DNA from 4 places in the Photobacterium swingsii genome. Region 2 is predicted to be linked to each of the others. Evidence: predicted binding sites of a transcription regulator. Region 2 holds the regulator's gene; each other region holds the start of a gene.
What was found. The regulator PurR, encoded in region 2, represses purine synthesis genes. The targets are predictions, from matches to a motif close to TNANGNAAACGTTTNCNTNA.
Positions count from the first base shown of each region.

Region 1: OCU77_RS04250 (formate--tetrahydrofolate ligase) is a predicted target of PurR. The motif match lies at 2,563-2,582, and genes of this name have one in related genera.
Region 3: OCU77_RS07215 (NupC/NupG family nucleoside CNT transporter) is a predicted target of PurR. The motif match lies at 2,528-2,547, and genes of this name have one in related genera.
Region 4: glyA (serine hydroxymethyltransferase) is a predicted target of PurR. The motif match lies at 3,278-3,297, and genes of this name have one in related genera.

Region 1 is NZ_AP024852.1:850,116-857,800, forward strand. Features, by position in the region: gene OCU77_RS04245 (NupC/NupG family nucleoside CNT transporter) at 1-676, shown strand, start outside; gene OCU77_RS04250 (formate--tetrahydrofolate ligase) at 751-2,505, opposite strand; gene OCU77_RS04255 (ATP-binding protein) at 2,868-4,517, shown strand; gene OCU77_RS04260 (response regulator) at 4,612-5,298, shown strand; gene OCU77_RS04265 (LysR family transcriptional regulator) at 5,312-6,220, opposite strand; gene OCU77_RS04270 (type 1 glutamine amidotransferase domain-containing protein) at 6,357-7,034, shown strand; gene OCU77_RS04275 (iron-containing alcohol dehydrogenase) at 7,128-7,685, shown strand, end outside.
Region 2 is NZ_AP024852.1:2,178,191-2,185,875, forward strand. Features, by position in the region: gene OCU77_RS10115 (MotA/TolQ/ExbB proton channel family protein) at 1-111, shown strand, start outside; gene OCU77_RS10120 (ExbD/TolR family protein) at 108-530, shown strand; gene OCU77_RS10125 (heme/hemin ABC transporter substrate-binding protein) at 527-1,372, shown strand; gene OCU77_RS10130 (FecCD family ABC transporter permease) at 1,400-2,437, shown strand; gene OCU77_RS10135 (heme ABC transporter ATP-binding protein) at 2,437-3,240, shown strand; gene purR (HTH-type transcriptional repressor PurR) at 3,567-4,571, shown strand; cyclic di-GMP riboswitch class I at 4,849-4,953, shown strand; gene OCU77_RS10145 (TfoX/Sxy family DNA transformation protein) at 5,080-5,670, shown strand; gene OCU77_RS10150 (hypothetical protein) at 5,992-6,384, shown strand; gene OCU77_RS10155 (carboxymuconolactone decarboxylase family protein) at 6,528-7,154, shown strand; gene lpdA (dihydrolipoyl dehydrogenase) at 7,165-7,685, shown strand, end outside.
Region 3 is NZ_AP024852.1:1,524,137-1,531,821, forward strand. Features, by position in the region: gene OCU77_RS07205 (endonuclease/exonuclease/phosphatase family protein) at 1-60, opposite strand, end outside; gene deoR (DNA-binding transcriptional repressor DeoR) at 456-1,190, shown strand; gene OCU77_RS07215 (NupC/NupG family nucleoside CNT transporter) at 1,278-2,483, opposite strand; gene OCU77_RS07220 (LysR family transcriptional regulator) at 2,740-3,678, opposite strand; gene OCU77_RS07225 (ExeM/NucH family extracellular endonuclease) at 3,811-7,032, opposite strand; gene OCU77_RS07230 (porin) at 7,077-7,685, opposite strand, start outside.
Region 4 is NZ_AP024852.1:2,930,510-2,938,194, reverse strand. Features, by position in the region: gene OCU77_RS13350 (acyltransferase family protein) at 1-1,333, opposite strand, end outside; gene OCU77_RS13345 (Dps family protein) at 1,693-2,166, shown strand; gene OCU77_RS13340 (YitT family protein) at 2,285-2,908, opposite strand; gene glyA (serine hydroxymethyltransferase) at 3,375-4,625, shown strand; gene nrdR (transcriptional regulator NrdR) at 4,778-5,227, shown strand; gene ribD (bifunctional diaminohydroxyphosphoribosylaminopyrimidine deaminase/5-amino-6-(5-phosphoribosylamino)uracil reductase RibD) at 5,234-6,385, shown strand; gene OCU77_RS13320 (riboflavin synthase) at 6,416-7,072, shown strand; gene ribBA (bifunctional 3,4-dihydroxy-2-butanone-4-phosphate synthase/GTP cyclohydrolase II) at 7,100-7,685, shown strand, end outside.

The sequences.
Region 1 (7,685 bases), 1.3 Mb from region 2:
TTCCCAAATGGGGATCCCATTGGAATACCTATTGGCGGCGTCTTTCATGGCGGCCCCTGCAGGTCTAATGATGGCAAAGCTGCTTATCCCTGAAACTGAGCAAACCTGCGACTCTGCGGAAAGCACGGAAGAAGAGAAGAAACCTGCCAACATTATTGATGCGGCAGCACAAGGTGCCCTTCAGGGGATGCAGCTTGCACTCAATATTGGTGCCATGTTGTTAGCCTTCATCAGCTTGATTGCGATGCTGAATGCGTTATTGGGGTGGGCGGGCTCACTGGCTGGTTTTGAAGGTTTATCGCTGGATTTAGTGTTTGGTTACTTATTCTTGCCGTTTGCTTATATTGCAGGTTTGTGGGATTTCGATGCCGCTCAGCAGATGGCAACGTTATTTGGTACCAAAACAACCATCAATGAGTTTGTCGCGTTTTCTCAGCTAGCACCGATGATCGACAGTGGTGTACTCGATAAACGCACCGAAGTGATCATTGCTTTTGCACTATGTGGTTTTGCTAACTTTGGTTCAATTGCAGTGTTACTGGGCTGTATGGGGCTGATGGCACAAACGCGTTATGATGAAATCGCGAAACTGGGCATGAAATCGCTGGTGGCAGCAACCTTAGCAAACTTATTGAATGCAACGGTTGCAGGCTTGTTTATTTCACTGGCGCTTTAAATGTGCGAGTAACAAGCTAATAAAAAGGCCACGCAATGCGTGGCCTTGTTGTTTCTATGGCTGAGCTTTGATGATTAACTTAGGCCAATGATGTTGCCATCGGCATCAATATCAAGATTCATGAAAGCCGGTTTTTCGGGTAACCCTGGCATGGTCATCACATTACCGCAAAGGGCATAAACAAAGCCCGCTCCCGCACATAACTTGAGTTCGCGAATAGGCAGAATAAAATCGCTTGGTGCCCCTTTAAGGCTTGGATCATGGCTGATTGACAGTGGGGTTTTTGCCATGCACACCGCAAGGTTATCGTGGCCTTGTGCCTTGAGTGCTGCCAGTTGTTGTTTCGCTAAGTCAGATAGTTCAACCCCGCGACAACCGTAGCCGACTTCAGCTACTATCATTAGCTTCTCTTCAAGCGGCTGTGATAACTGGTATAACGGCTTGAAGTTAGCCGGCGTCTCACAGGCTCTAACAACTGCTTGAGCAAGTTCAATGGCACCTTCGCCACCTTTACCAAAGGCTTCACTGATCGCAACATCGACATAAGTATCGAATGTTTCATTAGCAATCATATCTCTGAGTTGGTTAAGTTCAGCGTCGCTATCTTGTGGGAAACGGTTAACCGCTACCACCACAGGTACACCGTATTTTGCTGCGTTACGAATATGCCATTTTAGGTTATCAAAACCGGCAATAAGTGCTTTTTCATCGGCTTCGAAAATGGCATCTGGCAGTGCTTGGCCAGGACGTAGGTCGTATAACCCCGAGTTTGCTTTTAAGCCGCGAAGTGTTGCAACCACTACGGCACAGTCAGCACCACGTCCAGCCTGCTGTGCTTTGATGTTACAGGCTTTTTCAAAGCCCATATCTGAACCAAAACCGCCTTCTGTGACAGTGAAATCACTGAGTTTGAGTGCAATACGGTCGGCAATAATCGAAGAGTTGCCGTGCGCGATATTAGCAAAAGGACCTGCGTGGATCAGTGTTGGTACGCCTTCGAGTGTTTGCATTAAGGTTGGTTCGATGGCCTCACACATAGTCACGGCCATTGCACCTGCCACTTGCAAATCTTCTGCCGTCACAGGTTCGCCATCAAGGTTGTAAGCCACCACAATGCGACCAATGCGTTGGCGCATGTCAGCAAGATCAGTTGAAAGCGCTAAAATAGCCATTAGCTCAGACGCTGCTGAAATATCGAATCCGTCTTCACGTTCGATACCGTTAATGGTTTTTCCTTCTTCGTTTTTACCGACAGTGATCATGCGAAGGGCACGATCGTTGTGATCCATAACGCGGCGCCAAACAATACGATTGCGATCGATACGAAGCGCAGGCAAGCCAGTTTTCTCACTAAATGCCTCGAAACCATGGCGATCTTCATGAAATACACGGGCATCAATAGCAGCAGAAGCGAGGTTGTGCGCCGCAGTCACTGCATGAATATCACCGGTAAGGTGCAAGTTGAGCTTTTCCATTGGCGCGACTTGTGAGTAGCCCCCGCCCGCAGCACCGCCTTTAACACCAAATACTGGCCCCATTGAAGGTTGGCGAATACAGGCAATAACGTTTTGGCCTATTTTTGCTAAACCTTGTGATAGGCCAATGGTAGTCACGGTTTTACCTTCACCTAAAGGGGTGGGTGTAATGGCCGTGACTAGGATTTGTTTACCATCAGGCTGGTCGGCAAGACGCTTTAGGATTGATGTTTTGACCTTGGCTTTTAACGTCCCTTGGGGCGTTAAATCTTGCGGTTCAATACCCGCATTACGCGCGATGTGGTCAATAGGAGTGAGTGCGGTGTCGCGGCAAATTTGAATGTCGCTTTTCATGTGGGCTCATACCTTTTTAAACAATGGGGAAGCACTGCTTTGAGCTGCTATGGCAGGTCACGCAATCGTTTGCGGTGGCTTTATACCACAATTTTATCATGCTTATATAGTTTTATTCCGATATATCTGTTGTTGATTTGTTGGTGTTTATAACACTATAAAAACCTCAATTCCGAGAACTAGCTAAAAGTCTTTGAATTAATGACTTTGTCTCTTGTTTCAATTTTGTTAATTGTGTGGTCAGTAACAGAATTACTTTCATCGTGGTTGAATAAGCACTCAGGCTAAGGTTGGTAATCATTCCATGATGCAGCAAGCAGTAGGCAAACCATAACAAAGGAGTAACAGTGAATTGGAATCAGATGCGTTGGAGCCAACTCAATTTTCGCCGTCGGCTGCTGATTATCATGACAATGTCTGGGTTGCTCGAATTGTTCGTGCTTTCAGGGGCAGGCTTTAGCTATATCAAAAAATGGGAATCTACCGACTTAGGTGAAAAGGCAATTGGTATTGCAGAGTATATTGCTCAAACGCCTGAGATTATACAGGCTGTTGAGTTACAAGACACTAAGGTATTACGGGAAGGCGTCGAACGTTTCCGTATCGCAATTGGCGCTGCTTTTATTGTGGTCGGTGATCACCAAGGCGTGCGGCTTGCTCACCCTATTGCAGAGCGCATTGGTAAACCGATGCGTGGGGGAGACAATAATAAAGCCCTTAAATATGGTCAGTCTTACATCTCTTATGCGAAAGGCTCGATGGGGCACTCTGTTCGCGGAAAGACCGCCATTTTTGATGCTCAAGGCAATATTATCGGGGTGGTCTCCGTTGGCTACTTACTCACAGGGATCCACGATAAATTACTGCCTTTTTTGATGTTTTTAATTGTGATGGCAATTATTGTGGTCATCGCGAATGGTTTGTTGGCCAGTATGCTAGCAAAGCGTTTTCAGCGTGCCTTATTAGGGTTTGAGCCTGAAGAAATTAGTCGTTTATATGCAGAGCAAGCGGCGATCATGGCAACGATTCGGGAAGGGATTGTTTGTATTGATAATCGTGGATACCTACGTGCGATTAACCGCAGTGCTTGTGCCATGCTGGGGGTCGACAAGGCATCGGCCATAGATAAGCCGATTCAACAAAGTTTGCCGGATAGTCGATTAGAGCGATTATTATCGACGCAACAAGCAGAACATGATGTTGAACTATTTCTCAATGGTAAAGAGGTCGTTGCCAATCGAGAGCCGCTATTTCAGGCGGATAAGCAAATAGGGGCGGTGGCCAGTTTTCGTTTGAAAAATGAAATAACAGAGCTTAATCTTCAGTTGTCAAAAGTGACTGAATACGCAGAATTGTTACGGGCACAAACCCACGAGCACAGAAACAAATTAAACACGATAGCGGGGTTAATCCAACTTGGTGCGTATGATGATGTGTGCCAATTTATAGGTCAAGAAAGCCTGCATTATCAGAGTTTAATTGGGTTCTTACGTGATGCCATCACAGAGCCATTAATTGCTGGCCTTTTGTTAGGAAAAAGTGAGCGAGCCCGTGAACTAGGTATGACACTCGTGATTGATGAAGGCTGCCATTTAGAAAGGTTACCGCCTCATATTGCTGCGGAAGATATTGTTACCATAGTGGGAAATCTGATTGATAATGCTTTTGATGCCACCTTGTCTGCTAAACACACGAATGGTCAAGTGCATATTCATATCAGTGATTATGGTCAGGATATTATCATTGAAGTGGAAGACCGAGGTGTTGGGATCCCTGTCGGGGAAAATGCCGATTTATGGTTACAGCGTGGTGTGTCTTCGAAGAAAAAATCTAATCATGGGGTTGGGCTTTACCTGGTCTCACAATTAATGAAAAAGTACGGTGGACAGCTAGAGATGGAAAACAGTGCGACCAATGTACCATTAGCCAGTGAGCAAGTAGCGACAGGGGCACGATTTACCCTTTATCTGCCAAAGAGTGAGCCAAGCGATGCGTGTAATACCCAAGTATAGGCTTTTCACTGATTAGCAAGACGCTTACCTACCACCTGTGCCACACTGTGACTGGGCGAGGAGAGTGACCATCATTGATAGCAAGGAGTGCAGAATGTCAGTGAAACAAGTGATAATTGTAGAAGATGATGCTGGTATTGCTGAACTGCATCGACGTTGCCTCAGCCAGATTACCGGTATCGAAGTACAAGCGATGGCTCATAATTACCAAGAGGCACTGACCTTATTTGATGTGCTGACGCCAGATCTCGTTTTGTTAGATGTACAACTGCCTGATGGAAGTGGACTGGACCTGCTTAGTATGCTTCGCGCCGAAAAACAGGAAACCGACGTGCTGTTGATCACTGCTGCGCGCGACGTCGAGACTTTGCAAGAAGCCATGCGTGGTGGTGTGGTGGACTATTTGCTTAAGCCTGTGGTGTTTAGCCGATTAGAGGCCTCCATTCATAAATACCTTGATACCCAAGTGACCATTGCTGAGTTAAATACCATCGACCAAAGCGACGTCGATGCTATGCTTGCACGTCAAAAAGAACACAGTACTCTGGGGGCGGGCAATACTGTCTTACCCAAAGGGATCGATGCGGTAACACTGGATAAAGTGCGACAGCTATTTGCTTCTCATAACCAGCTAACGGCTGAAATGGCAGGGAAAATGATCGGCGCCAGCCGTACCACTGCCCGTCGCTATTTAGAATATTTGATCACCAGTCAAGAAGTTGAAGCAGACCTTCATTACGGCACGGTTGGGCGACCAGAGCGTGCCTACCTAAAGCGTTAGTCTGGTAGTCTGCTTAATCGTTGTCGGCGAGTTGCTGCGTAAAATGCGACTGCAAGTAATCGAGCAGTAACTGCATCTTTTTTGAATCCGCTGCTCGTGGCGGGTACACGCCGTAAATTTGAATATCACTGAGCTGATAATCATTCAAAATCATCTGTAGTTTCCCTTTTTTTACCAACGGCAAGGCATCGTATTGGGGTAAGCGGCCAATGCCATGTCCACCAACAACAAATGCGGTTCTTGCAGAGGCACTATTGGTGGTAATACTGCCTTGCATTTTGACATTGTAAGAGCGTGTTCCTTTGGTCAGTGTTTGAATTTTTGACGTCTTTTTATAGACCACCCATTCGTGATGTGCCAGTTCGGCTGGCGTTTGAGGTACTCCATGTTGGTTGAAGTAGGACGGTGCTCCGCAAAGCACGTTTTTCATCGTCATGAGTTTACGAGCATATAGCCCAGAGTCGACCAAAGGTGCACCGCGGATCGCTAAATCAACACCTTCTTGGATAATATTAACGATGTCATCAGTGAGGTTAAGGTCGATTTCTATTTTAGGGTACAGAGTTTTAAAGGTATTTAGTGCCGGCACTATGGTGTGCATACTGATGTTAACAGGCGCGCTAATCGTAATTTTTCCCTCTGGCTCTTCCCGTAAATTTTCAACTTGTTGATTGGCAGCAGCGGCTTCTTCACTGATCCGCTTACAGCGTAGGTAGTAGCGTTGTCCTGCATCGGTGAGACTGATACTGCGGGTTGTTCGATTCAAGAGTGGGATCCCAATATGATCCTCGAGCTTTTTAAGGTGATAACTCACCACGCCTCGTGAAATCCCTAGTTTACGTGCTGCGGCAGAAAAGCTGCCTTGCTCTACTATTTGAGCAAAGACCACCATGCTTTTCAGTTGTTCAAAAGATACATCCATTACCTTGCCTCTATCGCTTAAAAAGCTTATTGGTTTAATTATTAGAACAATGATGCCAAGTTTATCACCATTGTTTACTCGCCAGTGAGGGCATAGACTTTCATTACTTGCTCAATAGGATGACACGAGGCTACTAATGAAAATTTTAATGGTGCTAACTTCACACGATAAGCTCGGTAATACCGAACACAAAACAGGCTTTTGGGTAGAAGAGTTTGCTGCGCCGTATTACTGCTTCTTAGATGCGAATGCAGATATTACCTTAGCGTCTCCTGCTGGTGGGCAGCCGCCGATTGACCCAAATAGTGAACTTGAGCAGTCTCAAACTGAGGCAACAGAGCGTTTTAATCATGATGAAGATGCTCAACAGCAGTTGGCAAATACATTTAAATTGGCAGACGTTTCAGCGAAAGACTTTGATGCAATTTTTTATCCTGGTGGCCATGGTCCGTTGTGGGATTTGGTTGATGATGCAGACTCAATTGCTTTGATTGAATCATTTTGGCAAGACGGAAAGCCCGTTTCTGCTGTGTGTCACGCCCCAGCTGTGTTACTTAATGCTAAAGACCAGAATGGTGAGTTTATTATTTCGGGTAAAGCGGTGACTGGCTTTACAAATTCAGAAGAAACGGCTGTTGGTTTAGCTGAAGTAGTGCCATTCTTACTGCAAGATGAATTAGTAAAACGTGGTGGACAGTTTGAGTCTGCACAAGATTGGCACCCTCTAGCCATTCAAGATGGCAGGCTGATCACAGGACAAAACCCAGCCTCGTCAGAAGCAGTAGCAGAAGCCTTATTAAACGCTTTAAAATAATTTAATCGACTATAGCGCGAGTAGGAATCCCCCGCTCGTGTTATAGCCATTGCATTCATAATAATGACATCGTAATTACGAAAGGAATGAGCAATGCTTAATTTCACCTTCCATAACCCGACTAAAATTTTCTTTGGCGAAAATCAGATCGCTGCAATCGCTAAGCAAATCCCGACAGATGCTAAAGTACTTGTGACTTACGGCGGTGGTTCCATCAAGGCTAACGGTGTATACGACCAAGTTAGCGACGCGCTGAAAGATCACCAATGGAGTGAGTTTTCAGGCATTGAGCCTAATCCACAGTTTGATACTTTGATGAAAGCTGTTGCGAAAATTAAAGAAGAAGGCATTACTTATTTACTTGCTGTTGGTGGTGGCTCTGTGGTCGACGGTACCAAGTTTATTGCCGCAGCGGCACGTTTTGAAGGCGCTGAGCCATGGGATATTTTGTCGAAGCATGCAAAAGTGACAGATGCCGTACCTATGGCTTGTGTGCTTACACTGCCAGCGACAGGTTCAGAAAGTAATACAGGGGCGGTGATCACGCGTGGTACGACTAAATTAGCGTTTATGTCGCCTTATGTTCAGCCTTTATTCGCCGTTTTGGATCCTAAAGTCACGTTAAGTTTGTCTGAGCGTCAGGTGGCGAAT
Region 2 (7,685 bases):
TCACTCAATCACTGTAACTTGTGGATCGAAGGCATCAACTTTCAAACCTCATGTGATTCACCCGTAGCAAAAAGTACAACGGTAATGAATAGCGCTAAGGTGCAATCATGATCCGCGCCTCCAATTCATCGTGGGACACTGACGAACTCAAGCCTGATTTAACGCCGCTACTCGATATCATCTTCATTGTAATGGTGTTTTTACTGCTGACCGCCAGCGTAAAACTGCAGTCGCTAGATGTGGAATTGCCACAAACCAGCACAGAGGTTTTACAAGAAACCCATGCCGACCCTATAACGATCAACCTACTTGCGAAAGCGCCTTACTGGGCTCTACAAGGTCAAGAAGCAAATGATTGGCAAAGCTTTAGCGTTAGCTTGCTCAAAGAAGTCAACGCTAACCCTAAAAAACCCGTTGTTATTGGAGCAGATAAAGGCGCGTCCGTTGAGCACATGCTCAAGTTATTAGCCTTGTTACAACAACATGAAATCAAAGCGACACAATTATTAATGGAAGAGGAAGCATCATGAAACGCTTAGTCCTAGCTACAACACTGCTTTTTACAGCCACATCAAGCTTGGCGAATGAGCGTATCATCAGTGCTGGCTCAGCCATTACTGAACTCTTAAATGCTATTGGTGCACAGCAAAGCATTGTTGCTGTCGATGCCACCAGCCGCAGTTTAGTCAGTAAAGACACGCCAGCGCTGGGCTATCATCGCGCATTGTCAGCAGAAAGCTTAATCGCACTCACCCCTACCCGATTATTAGGCTCAGAAGAAATGGGGCCTAAAACCACACTCGACCTAGTGAAGCAAGCCGGTGTAGAGGTCAATATTCTCAATTCAGGTGAAACAGTGAATGATCTGCTGCACCGTATCGATAGTATTGGTGAGATAACAGGAAAACAAACTGAAGCAAATCAGCTGAAAGAAGAAGTGAAACAACAAGTCGCGAACATTGAAAACAATAATCACAAGGCCAGCACTTCAAATAAAAAGCCCGTCAAAGTCTTATTTCTTTCGATCCATGAAGGCCGCCCTGCAACCGTTGGTGGACGTAATACCACTGCAGATACGGTCATTCGCCTAGCGGGCGGTATTAACCCTGCCGCTGAACAAGTCGAATCTTATAAACCCATTTCAGCTGAATCTATGCTTGAAATGCAACCAGACCTCATCATGTTAAGTAGCCGCACTTATAACTCAATAGGTAAAGCCGATGGTTTATTTAAAGAATTGCCACTGCTTGCAGCTACCCCAGCAGGTATCAATAAAGCTGTGGTAGTTATTGATGGCACTGCTTTAATTGGTGGTTTAGGGCTAAAAAGCCTCAGTGAAGCAGAACGCTTGAACCGTGTTTTCTACCCTTAATCGTCGAGTATTCGTTACGTGTCCGTTATGCAGATCCAAAGACTTCCTTTAAAAATCGTTTTCCCCGTCGGGTTGAGCTTGCTCTGCTTGGCGGTGGCAACGTCAGTAATTGTTGGCCCTATGGCCATCACGCTAAGCCAGAGTTTAAAAGCTTTTACGCCGTGGCAAAATGAATTACCCGCACATATTCAGATCGTTATTCACCAGATTAGGCTTCCAAGAACCCTATTGTGTATAGCAATAGGCGCTATTCTCGCGTTATGTGGCGCCGTTATGCAGGGCTTATTTCGTAACCCGCTCGCAGACCCTGGCATCATCGGGGTGTCTGGTGGTGCAAGCTTAGGCGCGGCACTTGCTATTGTACTGTTCGGCTCATGGGCCGCTTCATTCCCTATTCTGCTCACGTTAGGCACTGTGCCTATCATGGCATTTCTTGGGGGCGCAGTAAGTACTTGGCTGGTTTATACACTTGGCACAGACAAAAATGGCACATCCGTGACCATCATGCTGCTAGCCGGTGTAGCTATCGGAGCCTTATCAGGCGCCGCTTTAGGCCTAATGAATTACTTTGCAGATGATCAAGCATTACGCGACCTATCGTTATGGACCATGGGCTCATTAGCTGGTGCAACATGGCCAGGCATTGCCTTAGCCTTTACAACCTTAGGCATTCTAATGTGGGTCTTCGATCGTCAAGCAAATGCCTTAAATGCCTTTTTACTTGGTGAAGCAGAGGCCAAACACATGGGTGTTAATGTGCAGGCGCTCAAGCGTAGCTTAATTTTGCTCTGTGCTGCAGGTGTTGGTGTCTGCGTATCCCTCACTGGTGTTATTGGATTTGTCGGCCTAATCATTCCACACTTAGGCCGCATGCTTTCAGGCCCTAACCATAAAACATTGCTACCTCTATCGGCGTTATTGGGTGCTTTGATTTTATTAGTTGCAGATATGATTGCCCGCGTTATAGCCGCCCCTGCCGAACTGCCTGTCGGCATCATTACCGCTATTTTAGGTGCGCCATTCTTCATTATGTTATTGGTTAAACAAAAAGGACGCCTGTCATGATGGCTGGTTTTTCATCTTCTCGATTTCAATCCCAGGATAAGATCGCAATTGCAGCAAAAGGATTGCATTTAGGCCTAGGCGGCAAGACCTTACTTGATAACTTTGATATAGAAATCAAACATGGTGAAGTCACGGCGTTACTTGGTCCAAATGGCGCTGGGAAGAGTACGTTACTAAAAGTGCTTTGTGGTGAATTAGATGCAGGTGGTGACATTAGCATTCAGGGGAAAACCCATGCTCAGTGGTCAGCGAAAGAATTGGCGAAGTATTTAGCTGTTTTACCACAGCACAGTAGTTTAAGTTTTGCTTTTACTGCCCAAGAAGTGGCTGAATTAGGCGCTTTACCGCTGGATCTCACTCGCGCACAGGCCAGCAAAACAGCGGCCAGTATGATGGAAAAGACAGAGGTGACGGCCCTATCAAACCGTCTATATCCCTCGCTATCTGGTGGCGAGAAGCAACGGGTCCATTTTGCTCGCGTACTTACCCAGCTTAGCGAAGCCAAGGAAAATGCAATTTTGATGCTCGATGAACCAACGTCAGCACTCGATTTAGCGCATCAACATAAAACATTGCAGCTTGCGCAAAGCATGGCAAAAGAAGGGGCTGCCGTTATCATTGTTTTGCATGATCTTAATCTTGCGGCACAATATGCCGACCGTTTGGTGATAGTGAACGAGGGAAAAATACAAGCTGATGGTGATGCTTGGCAGGCACTTGAGCCTAAAAATATTGAACGTGTTTACGGTTGGCCAGTAACCATCACTGAGCATCCAAGCTTACAACACCCGATAATTCTATAGCGTCTGGTTATGTAATCTCTATAATGCACACATAAATGCATACTGATGCATCAAATTTTACTCAGTTTACATTGTTTATGTTGATGTTTATCAAGTATTGCCATCTTGAGAGACAGAAACGTTGCACTGTGCGCTACACTCAGTAAAATGTGAACGCAAGCGATTAACAATGTAACGCTACCGAATCCATAAAAGCCGCTCATCTGAGAAGCGGCTTTTAACGTTTATACAAGGTCTCAAGCAGCACGTAGCACTCAATATGCAAGAGTAAGCACAGTGCTTGGCTTAGAAAGATCCTCTTTATTCCAATTATTAGAAGAATAAATATGGCAACGATTAAAGATGTTGCACGTATGGCTGGTGTTTCAACAACAACAGTCTCTCACGTGATAAATAAAACACGCTTCGTCGCAGAAGCAACGCAAAAGAAAGTGTTAACGGCTGTTGATGAACTTAACTACGCCCCAAGTGCTGTTGCTCGCAGCCTGAAATGTAACACTACGCGCACTATTGGTATGTTGGTGACTAAATCAACCAACCCCTTCTTCGCCGAAGTTGTACATGGTGTTGAAGAATACTGCTACAAAGAAGGCTATACCCTCATTCTGTGTAACACAGAAGGTAACCTTTCTAAGCAGCGCGATTACCTACGCATGCTAGCAGAAAAGCGCGTTGATGGCTTAATGGTGATGTGTTCAGACCTCGATCAACGTCTGTTAGATTTGCTAGAGCGTCAAAACGATCTACCTATGGTAGTGATGGACTGGGGTCCAGAAAGCCCACACACGGATAAAATCCAAGATAACGCAGCAATTGGTGGCTATGTTGCTATCAAACACTTTATTGAGAATGGCCATACCAAAATCGGTTGCCTATCTGGACACAATGAGAAGTCAACCTGTCGTGAGCGTCTAAAAGGCTTCCAAAAGGCCATGGACGAAGCAAATCTATCAGTGAATGAAGATTGGGTCATCGAAGGTGACTTCGAATGTGAAACGGCCGTTAAAGCCGCAGAACAGTTCATCGCAATGAAAGAACGTCCGACTGCTATATTCTGTTTTAATGACATTATGGCAATGGCGATGATCAGTACTTTTGTTCAACATGGAATTCGTGTTCCTGAAGATATCTCGATTATTGGTTACGATAATATCGAACTCGCGCCTTTCTTCTCGCCTCCATTAACAACAATCCACCAGCCTAAACGCCGTTTAGGCAAAACTGCGATTGAAATCTTAATGGAGCGTGTGAAAGACAAAAAACACGAAAACCGCATTTTCGAAATGTCGCCTGAATTAGTAGTGCGTAAATCCGTTCATAAACTGAATTAATTATTCGCTTTACGCATAAAAATTGAATAGCCGACGGTATCTAACCGTCGGCTTTTTTTTGCGTTAACATGCGGTTAAATCTTCCTTTTTTACATAAATATTTAATATGTAACAATAATATTACTTTTGAATTTCAAATAAATATCTTTCATTTGCTAAGATATTCATTTCATTCCTGAATATTCTCTCTCCACAGAACAGTAATAATTGAAGCAATATCACATTTCACCCAGCCCAGGGTAAACGCTTTTCTGCTATTTACGATATGCTTATTACGTCACGAACAGGGCAAACCATTTGAAAAAGTGGGACGCAAAGCTTCCGGCCTAACAGAGTGTTATTCGATAAACATTAACACTTTCAAGGTAGCGGGGTTACCGATGGATTTAACGCAAAACCTGCTTTTGGGTTTGACATGCTTTTGACATACATTAAGTGTGCTTTGCTAACCTAAACTCCTCGCTTATATGTTAGGTGACTCCCAAGATTTATTTCACCGAGAAGTCGCATGGATAAACCAATACTTAAAGACACCCTAAAATTATTCGATTGTTTTGGCAGTGTTAAATCACGATCAATGTTTGGCGGTTTTGGCATTTTTGCAGGCGAAACAATGTTTGCTCTGGTGGTAAAAAACAAATTACACCTCCGCGCTAATGCAAAAAACATTGAAGTATTTAAAGAAGCCAATCTATCACCTTATGTTTACGAGAAACGCGGTTTTCCCGTAGTAACTAAACATTTTGCTATTCCTGATATCTGGTGGAATACACCAGAAATGATTATTGAATACGCACAAGGCTCACTAGAAGGTGCGAAGAACGACAAAGAAACAAAAAGCAAAATTGGCCCATCTCGCATTAAAGATTTGCCAAATTTACGATTAGCCAATGAGCGCATGCTAAAAAAAGTGGGTATTGATACTGTCGAGAAGCTTGTTGAGGTCGGCGCTATCGACGCATACAAAGCATTACTCGATACGCATGATAATAATCTCAACATTGAGTTGCTTTGGGCTTTAGAAGGCGCGATCAGCGGCAGACACTGGTCTGTAATCAGTGAAACCAGACGTGGTGAATTGTTAGGTTTGTTACCCTAGGGAGTCGGGTGAACAACGACACTTTTGCTACAATAAGAACGAGGCTGATGCCTCGTTTTTTGTTGCTTTAGCCCACCCAATGTCAGGATTACGTCAAAGATTGACTCTACTCACAAATACTGTTCACAAAAGCATCAGTTAACTTTTAATCCCCCCCTAAATAAGTAAAATAACCGCTGCTGGCGGTGTGAAAACCGTCAATTTTTTGTTTTCAACTACTTATGGTAACTGTTGCAGTTAAATCGACGTCAATAATATGTCGTCACTATAGCGACCATAACTAACTTGCGGTCTTTGAGATTGCTAAAAAGTGAGGCCAGTATGCTCTGTTCAAAGCCTTTTCCTGGGCAAGCAGACCACATATTTAAGGATAAATTTTGCAAATGGCCGAAACTCCTCCGCGCCTTTGTTATTCTTAGCCTACTCCCCCCTGCCTTTGTAATGCTACTTGTTTCTCAGCAACTCGCTCCCCTTGATGTGCTTATCGACATATTTACCCTAGTCGGTGGCTTTAATGTCATTCTAGTCATTTGGGGAGGATTACTAAAAATCCGGGCACGTAAATATTGGTACCGTAATTACCATATCGGCAAAACGCTGGTACTGGCTTGCCTACCAATTCTGGCATCAGCCTATATCGCTTTTTCAGAAATCCCCGATAACCGCGTTGTGCAGCAAGAACGTAGCCGTGCTGTTGAAGTCGCCATTAATTAGCCGTTCGTTCAAAATACGCGCAATTAATCACGATTTTCAATTTTTTCCTAATTAATTGAAATATTTGCGCCCTTGGTTGGGTCTCCTTTATTACCTTGGTATAGCATTGGTGCTATATCATGTGTTCATAAGGAAACGACGCAGTGCGCCTCGCGAAAAAAAACAAATATTCAATCTTTGTCCGCCCATTACTTTGGCTACAAAAACGTAATTTCGGCGCAGAACTCAACCCGTCTTTACTTTGGGGACGCCGCCCGCCACTCTTTTGGTTGGTCGCTGGATTTTTTGGCTACCTAGATCGCCGCCATTCACCACTTTCACCGGTTACACGATCTTTGGTTTGTGTCCGCGTTTCACAACTAAACGATTGTGAATTTTGCGTCGATGCTAACGGAATGCGTCTAGCCGAGCGTTGCGATTCTGTTGAAAAGATCAAAGCCCTTTCTCAATGGCAACAAAACAGCGCCCTATTCACTGACGAAGAAATCGCAGTGCTGCATTATGTTGAAGCGATGACCATTACAGGGCAAAAAGTCACAGAAGACATGCTATCTGATCTACAGCAATGGTTTAACGAAGATAGCCTAGTAGAACTTACTGCCCTGATCGCCTTCCAAAACCTATCTGCCAAATTTAATACCGCGCTTGATGTACCTGCACAAGGGTTTTGCTCTGTGCCGACAACATCAGCACTTAAAAGCACCGCTACTGCCGATGAACCAGACACCTCATCGGCTCAGCAGCAAGAACCACCACAGAGTAAATCGTAGGAGTTATCTCATGGATAGAAAGAAACTACTGCTCATTACCGTCATTGCCGCGCTTATTGGAAGTTGGTTCCTGTTCGACTTGGGTCAGTACTTCACCTTAGAGCAAGCAAAGGCACAACAAGTCGCGCTGCAAGACACGATAGCTGCACGTCCCTTCTTTGCGAGTTTAGTGTACTTTGCTATTTATATCGTTGTAACAGCACTCTCCTTACCCGGTGCTGCAATTATGACGCTACTTGGCGCGGCATTATTTGGTTTTTGGTGGAGTCTAATCCTAGTCTCGTTCGCAAGTACTATTGGTGCAACACTCGCTTTCCTATTTAGCCGCTATATTCTTCGCGACTGGGTACAGGCGAAATTCGGCCATCGTCTTGCGCCTATCAATGCTGGCATTAAAAAAGACGGTGCTTTTTATCTATTCACACTCAGATTAATCCCAGTGTTCCCATTCTTTCTGGTGAACCTATTAATGGGGTTAACGCCACTATCAACCAAACTCTTTTACTTAGTCAGCCAAATCGGGATGCTGGC
Region 3 (7,685 bases), 650 kb from region 2:
GATGATGTTTGTAGCAGTATTTGCTAACACAAGCGTATCCAAATCATGAAGCGTATCCATATAGTGACGGCTTATAGGGTTTAGGGCAAATGCAAAGAGGTTTTCGTTAAATCAATAATTGGTAAAGTGGCGTCAATGTAGAATAACGATTCTATTTTTTGGGGGAACTCAAAGTGTATTTAAAAACGGGGCGAATAGTCACCTATTACCACAGTATTGAAGGTTTGGTGAAAAGTTTTAAGGCTGTAGGTATTAGAGATGAAGTTTTATCAGATAATGTAGGGTATCCTCGTTATAATCGCTAGTTGCATAGGCGCAGATCAAGTTACTGACCTTAAGTACTCAATATAATCAATACTTTATCTGCTTCTGTGCGTAGGCGCATTGTTTGCATCTTTTAGGACATGGGAAAGTCATCTAGAATGCAAAGATGACAATAATTGGTATGTGACTTGATGGTAGAGACGAAAAGAGAAAAACGAATAAGGCAATTAGCTGAGTTGTTGCTGGGACAGGAAAAAGTGCATTTGAAAGATGCAGCGGAAAGTCTCGATGTATCTGAAATGACGATTCGCCGTGATTTTAATGAGCCAAATACTTTTGTCAGTTTGATTGGCGGCTATGTTGTGAAGAAGCAAGTCGGTTCTGCTGATCTTGAGTACGTTATAAATGAGCAAAGTACTAATCATGTCAAAGAAAAAACGAAGATAGGTAAAGAAGCGGCAAAACTCATTCTTGATAATCAAACAGTTTTTTTTGATAACGGCACAACTGTAGTTCATATTATTCAAGCTATTAGCGATGATATATCGTTTACTGGCGTGTGTTTTTCTTTGAATGTCTTTATGGCTTTAAAAGCCAAGCCTAACTGTCATGTGATTTTATGTGGTGGTGGTTATGATACTAAGCATAATAACTTCTATCCGTTAGGGGATAGCAGTGAGATTGATAATATTCGATTTGATTCTGCTTTTTTATCAGCTGCAGGGATTGACCCTGCTCATGGCCTGACTTGTTATTCATTCAATGAATTGCCTTATAAGAAGAAAGCCATTTCACAATCTCAGAATGTTGTCTTAGCTGTTGATAATAGTAAATTTGGTGTGGTTAAGTCCGCGTTTATTTGTAGCTTAAAAAGCGTTGATATCATTATTTCAGACATAGACCTACCGATAGAATACTTGTCATAGTGATTCAGGTTGTCGAGATTTCAGATAAAAAGGGGCGGTTAGCCCCTTTTTTACGTGTAACTTTTTTATATAAGAAAGTCGGTGTCGTTATAGCGACAAAATGACACCAGCAATGGCGGCACTCATTAGGTTAGCAAGTACACCGGCAGTAATGGCGCGGAAACCATTTCTTGAGATAAAGCTACGGCGTTCAGGTACTAAACTACCTAAACCACCAATCAGGATTGCCATGGTGGAGATATTAGCAAATCCACATAATGCAAACGTGATGATAGCCTGTGAGTGTGGGCTTAATTGATCTTTCACTTCCATTAGTTGGATGAAGGCGACAAATTCATTAACGATCACTTTGTTACCGATCAGTGCACCTGCTGTAATGGCTTCGTTCCATGGGATACCAACCAGAAAAGCAATAGGGGCAAATAGGTAACCCATGATCAATTCAAAACTCAATGTAATCCCAAACCAGTCACCCACCGTACCTAGTAGACCATTCAGTAATGCGATCACACTAATGAAGGCGATCAGAGTTGCGCCTATTGTTGCGGCAATACGCATACCAGCAATTGCGCCATCAGCCAATGCTTCAACTACGTTCGCTGCTCGAGGTAATTCAACTGATGTGATTTCATCTTCGTTGTTTTGCTTGTCACTTGGCGGAAATAGTATTTTTGCCATTAGCAGGCCCGCAGGCGCAGACATGAATGCCGCAGCAATCAGAAAGCTCAACTCCACTCCAAGCGATGCATAGCCCACTAAAGTACCGCCTGCCACTGAGGCTAGACCACATGTCATGACGGCAAAAAATTGAGAGTCACTCATGTTCTTGAGGTATGGTTTTACAACGAGCGGCGCTTCAACCATACCAACGAAAATATTGGCTGTCGCAGAAAGAGATTCAGCACGACCAGTACCTAATAATTTCTGTAGTGCACCACCCACAATATTGATGACTTTAGGCATTAGTCCTATGTGATAAAGAGCTGAAATCAGTGCGGAGAAGAAAATGATGATGCCCAGTACGTTAACGGCAAATACAAAGCCAACGCTACCTGTTGCCAATCCTCCAAATAAGAAAGCGATACCTTCTTGGCCGTAATCGATCACACTTGATACAGTATTGGTTACAGCACCGAGTGCCACTTTTCCTGCTGGGATGTACAGAACAAGCAAAGCAAAAGTGATTTGAAGTAAAAACGCTAAACTAACGGTTCTTAACGGAATATTGCGACGATCGGCAGAAAGCAAGTAGGCAATCACTAAGATAGCAACAATACCAAGCAAAGATGACATGGGTAGACCTTGTAACAGAATGTGTAGGCGGTGCATTCTATGGAGGACGCAAACGGTTGCAAGTGACGAATGTTAGCCAAGTGTGATGTGTGACGGGTGTACTAGAATGCCTATCTTTAACTTATTGAATTATAGCTTTTATTTTAGTTTTTCAAGTTGATTGTTTCCGTTTGGAAAAGATGTTTTGGTTAATGCGAATGATAGTGGCAATAATCTTGGTGGTTTTCTCAGCATTATTGCCACAGATAAAATGTGACTAGATGCTGATATGTTTGCTCAGATCTTCATCCCAATAGGGAGTATCGCCGATATAGTCCTTAAAAAAACCAATGGCTGCTGATATTTTCTTTGGTAAATGTGCACGACTGGGGTAGACCGCATAAAACGGCATTGATTGATTGGCTTGCCACTCTGGTAGCAGCTGAATGAGTTTGTTTGCTTTAAATTCATCTCGGAGTAAGTAAGTGGCTAAGTAAGCGACGCCCCAACCAGCAATAGCTGCGTCCCGCACTGCTTCAGCAAGATCGACGCGATAATTGCCTTCTACATCAACCTTAAGCTGTCTGTCTTGTTGCTTGAATGACCATGATTGATAGTTTCTTTGACGGCTTTGGTAGGTTAAGCAGTTATGGTTAGCTAATTCACTAGGATGTGATGGTGCAGCATGATGTAATAGGTATTCAGGTGCAGCTGCGACGACAAATTTGGTCTCAGCAAGGCGCTGTGCAACATAGCCGTCTGGAATATGTTCGTAATTGGTGATCCAAAGATCGAGTCCATCTTCAATCATATCGGCTTTATGATCGAATAAACTGATCTCAACGCGTAAGTTAGGGTAGTGACCTTGTAGTTGTTCAATGGCGGGGATTAAATGCATGGTGCCAAAGGATTGCGATATCCCTAAGCGTAAAACGCCTGATATTTCATCTCTCGCATCTTCCATAAGCGCTTCACCATCTTGAATGGCTTTAACGACGCTTTCACAGTATTGCAAGTAGTTCTCACCTGCTTCAGTCAGGGTAAAACTACGTGTTGTGCGTTGGACTAATTTTACGTTCAGAGCCGTTTCTAATGTTCCCAATTGCTTGCTGATATGTGATGTCGAGACACTTAACTGCTTGCCTGCAGCTGTAAAACTTCCTGCTTTAACAAGGGTGTGGAAAATGACCATTTGGCTAGCGCGATCTGGGTTCAAAATTTTAGCTCTGTAATTAAAATGAATACACAGAGTATAGTGAGGTGCATAACAAAAAAAGAGGCTTAGCCATAAGCTAAACCTCTTTGATTATTTCTTTAACGTATATCGACTAAATCGTTTATTGCTTAATTACTTTTTAGTTTTACGTAAGAAACCTAGTCCGAGTAGTGAAAGCAGGCCAAAGATGCCAAATGAACCGCCGCTACCATCGTATGGTGGAATAACAACTGTTGGCGTGGTCGAATCTCGTTTAGCGACTTCAACCTTCATGCTAACTTCAGAGCCAGCCACTGTTGTTGGCGTTGAGGCTTTTTGCGCGCTAGGGCGTGTTAGCTTCATGGTCACAGTGTAATTGCCAGGTTCAATACCACTAACGTCAAACTCTTTAAGTTGTTTGCCATCTTTGCTCAACTTCATTGTAGGTAACGCAACTTTGCTCATGTCTTCTGGTTCTGGAGAGAATGAGATTTCAGCGATATCACCTGTAAGTGCTTTATCAGTGTTGATGGCGTAAGGAACATCCATACGACCGCTCTTCGTTGCAAGCAGTACAGGCGCACCGTCACTTTCACCGTAGCCGTAACCTAGTGCCATGATTGCAGAGTCGTGGTCTGAAGAGCGATAAGCGTTATTGGCGTAAAAGTTATGAGTAATTGTTCTCTCTTTTTCAAGACGAACCTCTTTACTCTCACCAGCTCCGATCCCTTTATTTTCTTGGTTGTAATCATACAGTGTCGATTCGGCGGCATTGATGTGCCAGTCTGTTGCATCTAGTAGGTGCTTCTTAAGGGATGGTGAGATAAGAATGTGATCGAGTGAACCAATCTCATCGTTATAAGAGTAGCTCCAGCTCATTTTTTTGTTTTCAGCATCTTTCAGGCTAACAGCATTAATATAACCGAAATTATCAGTAATGATTGCGCCATTTTCACCAAATTGAGGACGTTTACCGATGAAGGTATCGCGAGCGGCTTTCAGTGTTTTACCTGTTGGGTTAGAGGTTAGCACTAGCATCGGATCTTCATGTGCGTATGAGTTCATATCTCCAATAATAACGTGATCACCACCGATTTTAGCCATTTCTTTACCGAGTTGGTAAGCTGCTGCTACTCGGAAGTTTTCACATGAACCTTGGAAGTCTTTGTTTTCAACTTTGTCTTTGATTGGATCGAATTTTTCCCAAGTTTCCCAGCCTTGCCAATCTTCCCAACAAGTTGAACCTTTAGATTTCAGGTGATTAACCGATACAGTGACTTTTTTACCTGTGTTGTGGATGCGGAAAGTAGCGGCAATAGTATCGCGCTGGTAGTTCTTACCGCTTTCACGAATTTCACCTTTGCTATCGAGAAGCGCAGCACCGTTTGTATCAGTGATCATTGGTGCTTGTTGCGAAGGCATTGGGATGATTTTCGCTTGTTCTAGTGATACTTTATTTGGACGATATAGCAGGCCTGAACTGATAGCATCAGAACCAATAGAGTCAAACTCATCTAATACGGTATTGCCATCTGAGTCAAAACCAACGAAGACGTATTGGTTGTTAATTGACTGTTCATTGTGACGGTTAGAATGGTTTTCTTTGTTATAGTATTTGTTGACGGCGTTTACAAGCTCAGTAATTGCACTGTAGTTACCAAAACCATTGTTTTCAATTTCCATTAAGCCGATGATGTCGGCATCTAAGCTGTTAATTGCTTTAACGATTTTAGCATGCTGTTGTTGGAACTCTAACTCGCTATCTGCACCACGGTTGTCGTTACGTGGGTTGTCAGGACCACCATACGGCGAGTTGAAGTAGTTCAATACATTTTGAGTGGCGATACGAATTGCAAACTTATCTGATGTTGTACTGTCGTCTAGTTGAGGTTTTGATTTACGATCTGTGTTATGAATAATGTCTTTTCGGCTAATGTTGTTAGTCGCCATTAAGCGGTAGTCACCGAAGCTGTAAGAAATGACACCTTCAAGTCCTGTAATGCTATCGTCAACACGAATGTAATCTTGGCCTTTCTTTACAGTCTCTTTGTCATTGAAATCAGGGTAGAAAGGAATGACACCGTCATTTGCTTTTTTGTCAGTTTCAACATATAAGCGATAGTCTTTGTTTTGTTTGTCTTGGGCAATAGAGCCATCACTACCCGCGACATGTTCTTGGTTGGGTTGCATGTTAGGGCGTTTATATGACAACACCATATTGTTGCGATGGCCACTATAGTCGTAGCTAAAGGTACGCGAAACACGCATGGTCTCGTTTTCTTTGGTGCTTTCGTCCATGTTATTGACTAAGCGTACTAACATGCCTTCATGGCGTTCTAGCGTTTTGCTGAAATACTCATCATCTGCAGAGATTCGTTTCAGGTCAACTGCTGTGGGTTTTACTGGTGTTGCGTTGACAACCTCCCACTGATCTTTAGTTGCGAGAACTTGAGTTTGACCATATTTCTCTTCTACAAAACCCTTAACACAGACTTCTTGGCCTACCATTTCTTCAGAAATAAGGCCGTTAGTTTTAATGAATATACCATCAGATGTTAACTCGTCACCATCTGATGCGTATAAGAAGAACCCTTTCGTTAGGCTGGTTGAGACTGCACTAACCACTCCTTGAACTAAGTATTCATCATCACTGACAAAGCCTGAATTAATCAGTGGTGACTTAAAGCTATTCCCCTGTATTTGCCCTGGATTAAGGCGGCTCCTACCTGCTGCATCTGAACATGGAGTTGCTGCTGGTTCAGTTGCTGCTAATGTGGGATCTCCAAGGCCATCAACAGTGTCTATAGGTTTAACTAACCATGCTTTTGGGTTATGAGCTGCTAATGGTGCAGCCGCGGTTGCTAAACGGCGATATGTTTTATCTGTTCCCCAGTTTTCACCAATAATACCAATAACATCATACTTCTTATTAGCATCGTTTGAATCAGCGATAAATACAGCATCATCACCACTGAAGTTCATTGAGTTATATTTTTTTTGATTGAAATCAGCACCAACAACTGATTCGGCATTGTTTGCTTTAATTGCATTTGTTAATGCGTCTTTTGCATCAGTGTGGGCAACAACAACTGTTTTACCTGGTTGAATGGTGACACCTGCCAATACAGGCTTTCCTTCCGGAGTATAAATTTGGTTGTTGTGGATACTACCTGATTTTGATTGACTTGCGTAATATAGTGCTTGATCGCCATTGAAAGTAAACGGTGCGCTACCTGTATTTAGTATTTCAATGGCGCGATTATCACTAGTGCCTTCAACGTACTCAGAAATAATAATATCATTAATACCAGCCATTGCTGGTGCTGCTAAAACGGATGCGATAGCAGCGGAAAGTAAGGTGACTTTTTTATTCATGATGGGGTGTCCTTCAATCCCTAAATTTTTTTTAAACAGTGTGATTAGAAGTAAATACGCGTGTAGGCGTACACATCTTGTGCTGCATCGCCAGCATTGGCTTCAAGTGCAATGATGGATGATGGGGTTGGTTTGAAGTTCACGCCCAGCGTGCCCCATGTGCGGCTTGAACCCCAACTGTGTTCTTTGGTATCCCAAAACTCGTTATCTTTATCCCACTCTTCATAGGCTTCATAGTTGGCTGAGCCTGTCATTTCCCATTGCGGTGTGAATTCGTATTTACCTGAGATTAATGCACCTCTACGGTAAAGAGTTTGATAGTCGTTATAGAGGTGAACGCTGTTGTTTGGATCTGTGATATCGGTAGGGATTTTGGTTTGAGCTATATCTTCGTCTTCAAGGTAACCATTAAAGCCAAGGTGGAAGTTATCGGTAACAGCGAAGCGCATACCAAGACCTGCAAGTTTCTGCTTTCCGTACTTAGATTCGCCTTCTGCACCGCCGCGCCCTTCAAGGCCTACGACAGCTGAAAAACGACTGCCAAAGTAGCCGAAGTAACCGTTAACAACATCGCCAAGATGAGAGCCTGAAGAAGATTTAGCGTTGTAGCTGTATGACGTACCTAGCTTGAAGCTGCCATAAGTCCCTTCATA
Region 4 (7,685 bases), 750 kb from region 2:
CAACGGCGCTTCGGAAGTGTCCGCCATGAGAATCTCCCCAAAGAAAGGCATTTAAGTTTTGTTGTTCATCAGACTGAATACCAAGTAATGTCGGTTGGAAAGGTTGCTCTCCCTCCAGAACCTTATACTCATCTTTGTGGAACTTAAATTCATCCAGTGATACTTGGTAAAACTCAACAACGTCATTAGGAAATCTATCGGCATAGCCTTTATTTTCAACGATATTTTTGGCGATAGAAATCGACAGGGCGATAGGTAAAACTAAATAAAATAAAACTACCCAGCGTGACTGTATTTTTGTGTGGCGTAGCGGCTTTTCAACAAACTTCCAAGAGAGTAACGAAAGCACAATGATCAGGGTAATACAAAGCAACATATCGCTAAAAGTAAAAGAGTTATCAAAGTAACGATAAAATGCTAGTACAGGCCAATGCCATAGATAAAGTGAGTAAGATAAAGTGCCAACAAAAACCACTTTACGATGACTTAACAGCTGGAATACTCGACTATCCTGACGTTCACCAGAGAAGATAATTAAGCTGGTCACTAAAACAACCCATAGTGCCGAAAAGCCTGGAAAGATCATTCCTTTATGGTACGTAATAAACATGGTGATTATAGACGCAAAGCCAAGCATGCCTACGAGGTTGTGAGTGAATGGCGAAAAGTGAATATTGCGCTCACGTTTTAATATGCTAGCTATAGCTAATATTGCACCACCAAGTAGCTCAAAGCCGCGGCTTTGTAATAAATAATATGCTGATGAAGAGGACATCAGGGTTGAGTATTGCGAATAACAGACTAGGCCAATGAATGAAGCGACTAATATTTTTAACAGGTGCTGTTTAGCAAAGAGTTTTGTACTGCACAATAAGAGTATCGGCCATATAAAATAGAACTGCTCTTCCAGTGATAAAGACCATATATGCAGCAATGGTAGTGAATCGGAAGTAGGCGCAAAGTATCCAGACTGTTTTTCAAAGTAGATATTTGCAATGAATCCACTCGCATACCGCATGCTATCGGCATAATTGATAAGGTCATTTGGTAAGAATAAAATATAGGCGACGACTAAACTAGAGAATACGACCAAGTAAAATAAAGGCAGGATCCTCTTAATTCTCTTGATATAAAAGTCAGAAAAAGAAAAAACATTGGAATCGATACTTGGGTATAACGATGTAGTAATGATGAAGCCAGATATGACAAAAAAAACATCGACACCGACAAAGCCACCAGGCAACCATGCTGGGTTTAAATGAAAGAGAATAACGGCGATGACAGCGACAGCTCTCAACCCGTCGACATCTGCCCTATACTTAATAGGTTGCATACTTCAGTTCCAAAAAATACAGAAGCTGTCGATTATAATGTTTTAGACATTAATTACACCTATTGATCGTGGCTGCTTATATGGGGACTGATACTCATTGGTCTCAGTGGGTAGGAAACGTACTCATTCATTTCATTTGCAAGCTCCTCTTTTACTCCTCCTTGCTTTTTAGATTCTAAGTTTATTTTGGCTTCCAGTATTAAACGTTGATGTTGATTTTTGCATTTTAAAATCACTGAATCTTGAGGTTTACAAGCCCCTAACTTGATAGTTTTTATCTATCAAATGTATAAAGCAAGACGAATGGTGTCAGCGTGTCCGCAGCCGTAATATTGCAGAAAATAAAGAGGAATCGAATTATGTTGAAGCAAAATATTATTGGTCTTGATAGCGGTAAATCTGAAGAATTGGCAGCACAACTCAATACGCTACTGGCGAACTATCAAGTACTTTACATGAACACGCGTGGTTATCACTGGAATATAAAAGGCAAAGAGTTCTTTGAACTGCATGCAAAATTTGAAGAAATTTATACTGATCTACAAGTAAAAATTGATGAGTTAGCCGAGCGTGTGCTGACACTGGGTGCCACACCATCACATAGCTTTACTCAGTATCTTCAGGTGAGTGATATTCAAGAGCACCTTAATGCGCATGCGGGGAGTGAATGTGTTAGCGGCTTACAAGCGGGTTTTAAGACGTTACTCGGTATGCAACGCAGTATCTTAGGATTAGCGGGTGAGGCTGAAGATGAAGGAACAGCGGCATTGATGGGCGATTATATCCGTGAGCAAGAAAAGCTAATGTGGATGCTGAATGCTTACAATCAATGATCGTTTAATTAAACAGATAACCAATTACCAAAAAGAGGTCGCATATCGCGACCTCTTTTTGCATCTGAGATTTAGTATTCAGCCATTTAAACGTTTAAGCACTTAGACGTTAAACAAACTAAGATGAGCTTGTTTGTGCTTTTAACTCACTGCTATAGCGACCTGGTTTGTGGTTCATTGCCAAGACCAAATTCAGCATGAAGGCACCCACTACCGAGAATAACAAAATCATAGGGCTAACGAGGAAGAAAGAGGCAACCAGTATGCTGAAATCAATGCCCATTTGCAGCTTGCCAGCAGACCATCCCATTTTCTCTTGTAAAAACAGCACTAGCACGTTAAAGCCACCAAGGCTGGTTTTATGGCGAAAAAGGATCAGCATACCTAATCCCATTAAGAGGCCACCGATTAAAGCGCAGTAAAGCGGTTCAAGGCGACTGATTTCTAATACGTGATGAAGGTTGTCGGTGATGATAGACACTAAGCCACCAGACAGAATACTGGTGAGTGCAAATGACTTACCCATACGGAACCAAGCCATCAAGTAAAATGGACAGTTCATCATAAAGTACAATTGGCCAAAGGATAGGTCGATAAACTGGCTCGCAAGTAGGGCAAGACCTGTTGTGCCACCTGTCAGTAAGTCGGCTTGCTGAAGAAAGAACACGCCTTGGGCTACAACGAAAGTACCTGTAAGAATAGCGATAATGTTTTCTGAAATAGAATGCTTGTTACTGCTCAAAAAATAGCTCCTTGTATCATCCGCATTCAGTTAATGCTGGTTGAGTTTTATTGCCGCTAGGTGGCCAGATGAAAATGTATGATGTATTGGAGCGCATCATATAGTCATTTATGACAAGAAAGAAGGTTACGGCTGTAGGTGGTTTTTATCGCCTGTAATTATATATTTACGGACTTGTAAATATTAATTTCAATGACTTTCTTGATAAATCTATTCACTTGGTATGTGCATTTTGAGTGAGGATTGTAGAAAAGATGAAACGAATTCATGGTGACATTGAAAATAAACATGAAGAAATCCAATAAAAAGTAATTTGAAGGGTATCTGATTTAGATCAATTTATGTAAAATATGGCATCAGTTACTGGTCAGACGAAAACGTTTGCGTCCGCATGGTTACTCGCTTTGCGTGAATCCAGTTTTTGTTAGATTTTTGTGGTTATACCTATCTGAGTCAGGAGATACAGATGCTAAAGCGCGACATGAATATTGCCGATTACGACGTTGAGCTGTTTGCAGCTATTCAGGAAGAAACTGCACGTCAAGAAGAGCACATCGAGTTAATTGCTTCTGAAAACTACACAAGCCCACGTGTAATGGAAGCACAAGGTTCTCAGCTAACAAACAAATATGCTGAAGGTTACCCTGGCAAGCGTTACTACGGTGGTTGTGAGTTCGTAGATAAAGCAGAACAACTTGCTATTGATCGTGCATGTCAGCTGTTTGGTGCAGAGTACGCGAACGTACAACCTCACTCAGGTTCTCAAGCGAACAATGCTGTGTACATGGCATTGCTAAATGCTGGCGATACTGTATTAGGCATGAGCCTAGCGCACGGTGGTCACTTAACACACGGTTCACCTGTTAACTTCTCTGGTAAGCTTTACAACATCATTCCTTACGGCATTGATGAAGCGGGCCAGATTGACTATGAAGAAATGGAAGCACTAGCAGTAGAACACAAACCGAAAATGATCATAGGTGGTTTCTCTGCTTACTCTCAAGTGTGTGATTGGGCTCGAATGCGTGAAATTGCAGATAAAGTTGGCGCATACTTCTTTGTTGATATGGCTCACGTTGCTGGCTTAATTGCTGCTGGTGTATATCCTAACCCTGTACCACATGCGCACGTTGTAACAACAACTACGCACAAAACGCTTGCTGGCCCTCGTGGCGGTCTTATTCTTTCTTGTGAAGGTGAAGACCTATACAAGAAACTGAACTCAGCAGTATTCCCTGGTGGTCAAGGTGGCCCACTGATGCACGTTATCGCAGCAAAAGCAGTAGCGTTTAAAGAAGCAATGGAGCCTGAGTTTAAAGAATATCAAGCGCGTGTTGTTGAAAATGCAAAAGTAATGGTTGGTGAGTTCCTAGAGCGCGGTTACAACATCGTTTCTGGTAGCACTGAAAATCACCTTTTCCTTGTTGACCTAATCAACAAAAACATCACAGGTAAAGAAGCAGATGCTGCACTAGGTGCTGCTAACATTACTGTGAACAAGAACAGTGTACCAAACGATCCACGTAGCCCGTTTGTTACTTCGGGTATCCGTATCGGTACGCCTTCAATTACACGTCGCGGTTTCACGGCTGAAGACACCAAGCAACTTGCGGGTTGGATTTGTGACATTCTTGACGATATCGAGAACCCTGCAGTGATTGAAGCAACAAAAGCGAAAGTATTAGAGATTTGTAAGCGTCTTCCTGTTTACGCATAATTTCATATCACGCGTATAAATAAACGGCACCTTTAAGGTGCCGTTTTGCGTTGGGGAATAAGAAGGCACTAAATAAGCGTAAAAACCGCGGATATATACTCAATAAACGTTTGAAATGCGGTACACTGATTCGACGAAAATGAGGAGGCACGATGCACTGTCCTTTTTGTGGTGCGAATGACACCAAAGTAATCGATTCTCGCTTGGTTGCTGATGGCCACCAAGTACGTCGCCGTCGTCAATGTTTAGCTTGTAATGAACGTTATACTACGTTTGAAACGGCTGAGTTGGTGATGCCGCGAGTAATAAAAACTAACGGTAACCGTGACCCATTCAACGAAGATAAGTTGCGTGGTGGTATTCAACGTGCGTTAGAAAAACGTCCTGTCAGCGCGGATGATATTGAAAAAGCGATCAATACCATCAAGTCTCAACTGCGTGCGACAGGGGAGCGTGAAGTTGCGTCTGACATGATCGGTAATTTGGTCATGGAAGCGTTAAAAGAACTCGATAAAGTAGCGTATATCCGTTTCGCATCTGTTTATCGTAGTTTTGAAGATATTCGAGAGTTTGGCGAAGAAATCGCTAAATTAGAAAAGTAGCCACGCATGTTTTCTTCTCTAGATCATTCTATGATGTTACGCGCTTTGCAGTTAGCAAAGCGTGGCCGTTTTACTACGGCTCCTAATCCCAATGTGGGCTGCGTGATTGCCCAAGGCGATCGCATTGTTGGTCAAGGCTACCATTACCAAGCTGGACAACCCCATGCCGAAGTCTTTGCGCTTCGCGAGGCGGGTGAGCTTGCCCAAGGAGCGACGGCTTATGTCACGCTTGAGCCATGCTCTCACTATGGCCGGACCCCTCCTTGCGCTGAAGCGCTCGTTAAAGCAAATGTTACACGTGTTGTCTGTGCCATGGTGGATCCAAACCCTAAGGTTGCAGGGCGTGGCATTGCAATGCTTGAAGCCGCGGGCATTGAGGTGCAAACAGGTTTACTTGAAGCCGATGCCAAAGCGCTGAATCGTGGTTTTATCAAGCGCATGCAAACAGGGTTGCCATTTGTGCAATTAAAGCTAGCAGCGAGCCTTGATGGTCGAACCGCGCTGGCTAATGGTGAGAGTAAGTGGATCACTAGCCCGCATGCCCGCGCTGATGTTCAAGCCTACCGTGCTCAAGCGGGCGCGATTTTATCAACTAGCGCCACGGTACTTGCTGATGATCCGTCGTTGAATGTCCGCTGGTCTGAATTAAGTGCGGATATACAAGCTGATTACCCTCAAGACAATCTCCGTCAGCCAACGCGGATTATTATCGATAGCCAAAGCCGCGTTTCTCCAACCTGTCGTCTTGCTCAATTGCCAGGGCAGATATTGCTTGCTCGTCAACAGTGTGATCAACTGGCTTGGCCTGAATCTGTTTCGCAGATCCTCGTGCCAAGCCCAGAGCTTGATATAACGGATACCTCGAACACGGCACAGCTAGACCTTAAAGCGCTGATGCAGCAGTTAGTGCGTGATCATGATATCAATCATATCTGGGTTGAAGCGGGGGCGGGGTTAGCTGGCGCGTTAATCAAAGCGCAGTTAGTCGATGAGCTTATCTTGTATCAAGCGCCTAAACTCATGGGGGCTGATAGCCGTGGTCTTATCGATGTATTGGGCTTAACCTCAATGACGCAAGTGCCAGAGCTTACTATTTCAGATGTACGTACCGTAGGCCCAGATATTCGTATTACAGCCGAAGTATCACAGCAGGTTTAACACCGTAATCTGCGGAAAGGAAAAATATTCATGTTTACAGGTATTATTGAAGCAGTGGGCACTATCACTGCACTGACGCCAAAAGGCAAAGATATTTCAGTGACGGTTGCGTCAGGTGATTTGGATTTAGCTGATGTTAAGTTAGGCGACAGTATTGCGACTAACGGTGTTTGCCTGACGGTTGTACAGCTAACGGGTAATGGCTATGTTGCTGACTTATCGTTAGAAACACTAAAACGCACCGCATTTGCAGATTACCAAGCAGGGCAAGTGGTTAACCTTGAAAAAGCCATGCTGCCAACCACTCGCTTTGGTGGCCATATGGTATCAGGGCATGTTGATAACGTTGGTGAAATTATCGAACGTCATCATACTGGTCGTGCTATTGAGTTTTGGGTCAGCGCACCTGAACACCTTGCTAAATATTTAGCAGAGAAAGGCTCGGTGGCAATTGATGGTATTAGTCTGACGATTAATGCCATTCGCGGTAATGAATTTAAGCTTACTATTGTGCCGCATACTGCGGCAGAAACGACAATGGAAGCCTTTAAAGTTGGCCGCAAGGTGAACTTAGAAGTAGATGTGATTGCTCGTTATCTTGAGCGTCTAATGTTAGGTGACAAAGCAGCAGATAAACAGTCAGAAGTGACCATGGATCTGCTCGCGCGTAGCGGCTTTTTAGGTTAAGCGGCTTTCTAAGTTAAGGAGATTAAGATGGCTTTAAGCAGCGCAAAAGAAATTATTGACGACATTCGCCAAGGTAAGATAGTTATCTTGATGGATGATGAAGATCGCGAAAATGAAGGCGATCTTATTATTGCTGCCGAAAAAATCACACCAGAGGCAATCAACTTCATGGCAACCAATGGCCGTGGCTTGATTTGTCTTACATTGACTCAAGCGCGTTGTCAGCAGCTAAACTTACCCTTGATGGTACAAGAAAATACTGAGCAATTTAGCACCAATTTTACTGTTTCTATTGAAGCTGCAGAGGGTGTGACTACTGGTATTTCTGCTGCTGATCGCTCACGTACCGTTGAAGCGGCCGTTGCGGCTAATGCATCCGCTGCTGACATTGTTATGCCGGGCCACATCTTCCCATTGATGGCGCAAGCGGGTGGTGTGTTGTCGCGTGCGGGTCATACCGAAGCAGGTTGTGACATCGCACGTCTTGCTGGTTTAGAGCCATCGAGTGTGATTGTTGAAATTCTAAATGAAGACGGCACCATGGCGCGTCGTCCTCAACTTGAAGTGTTTGCTGAAAAGCACGGTTTGAAGTTAGGTACTATTGCGGATCTGA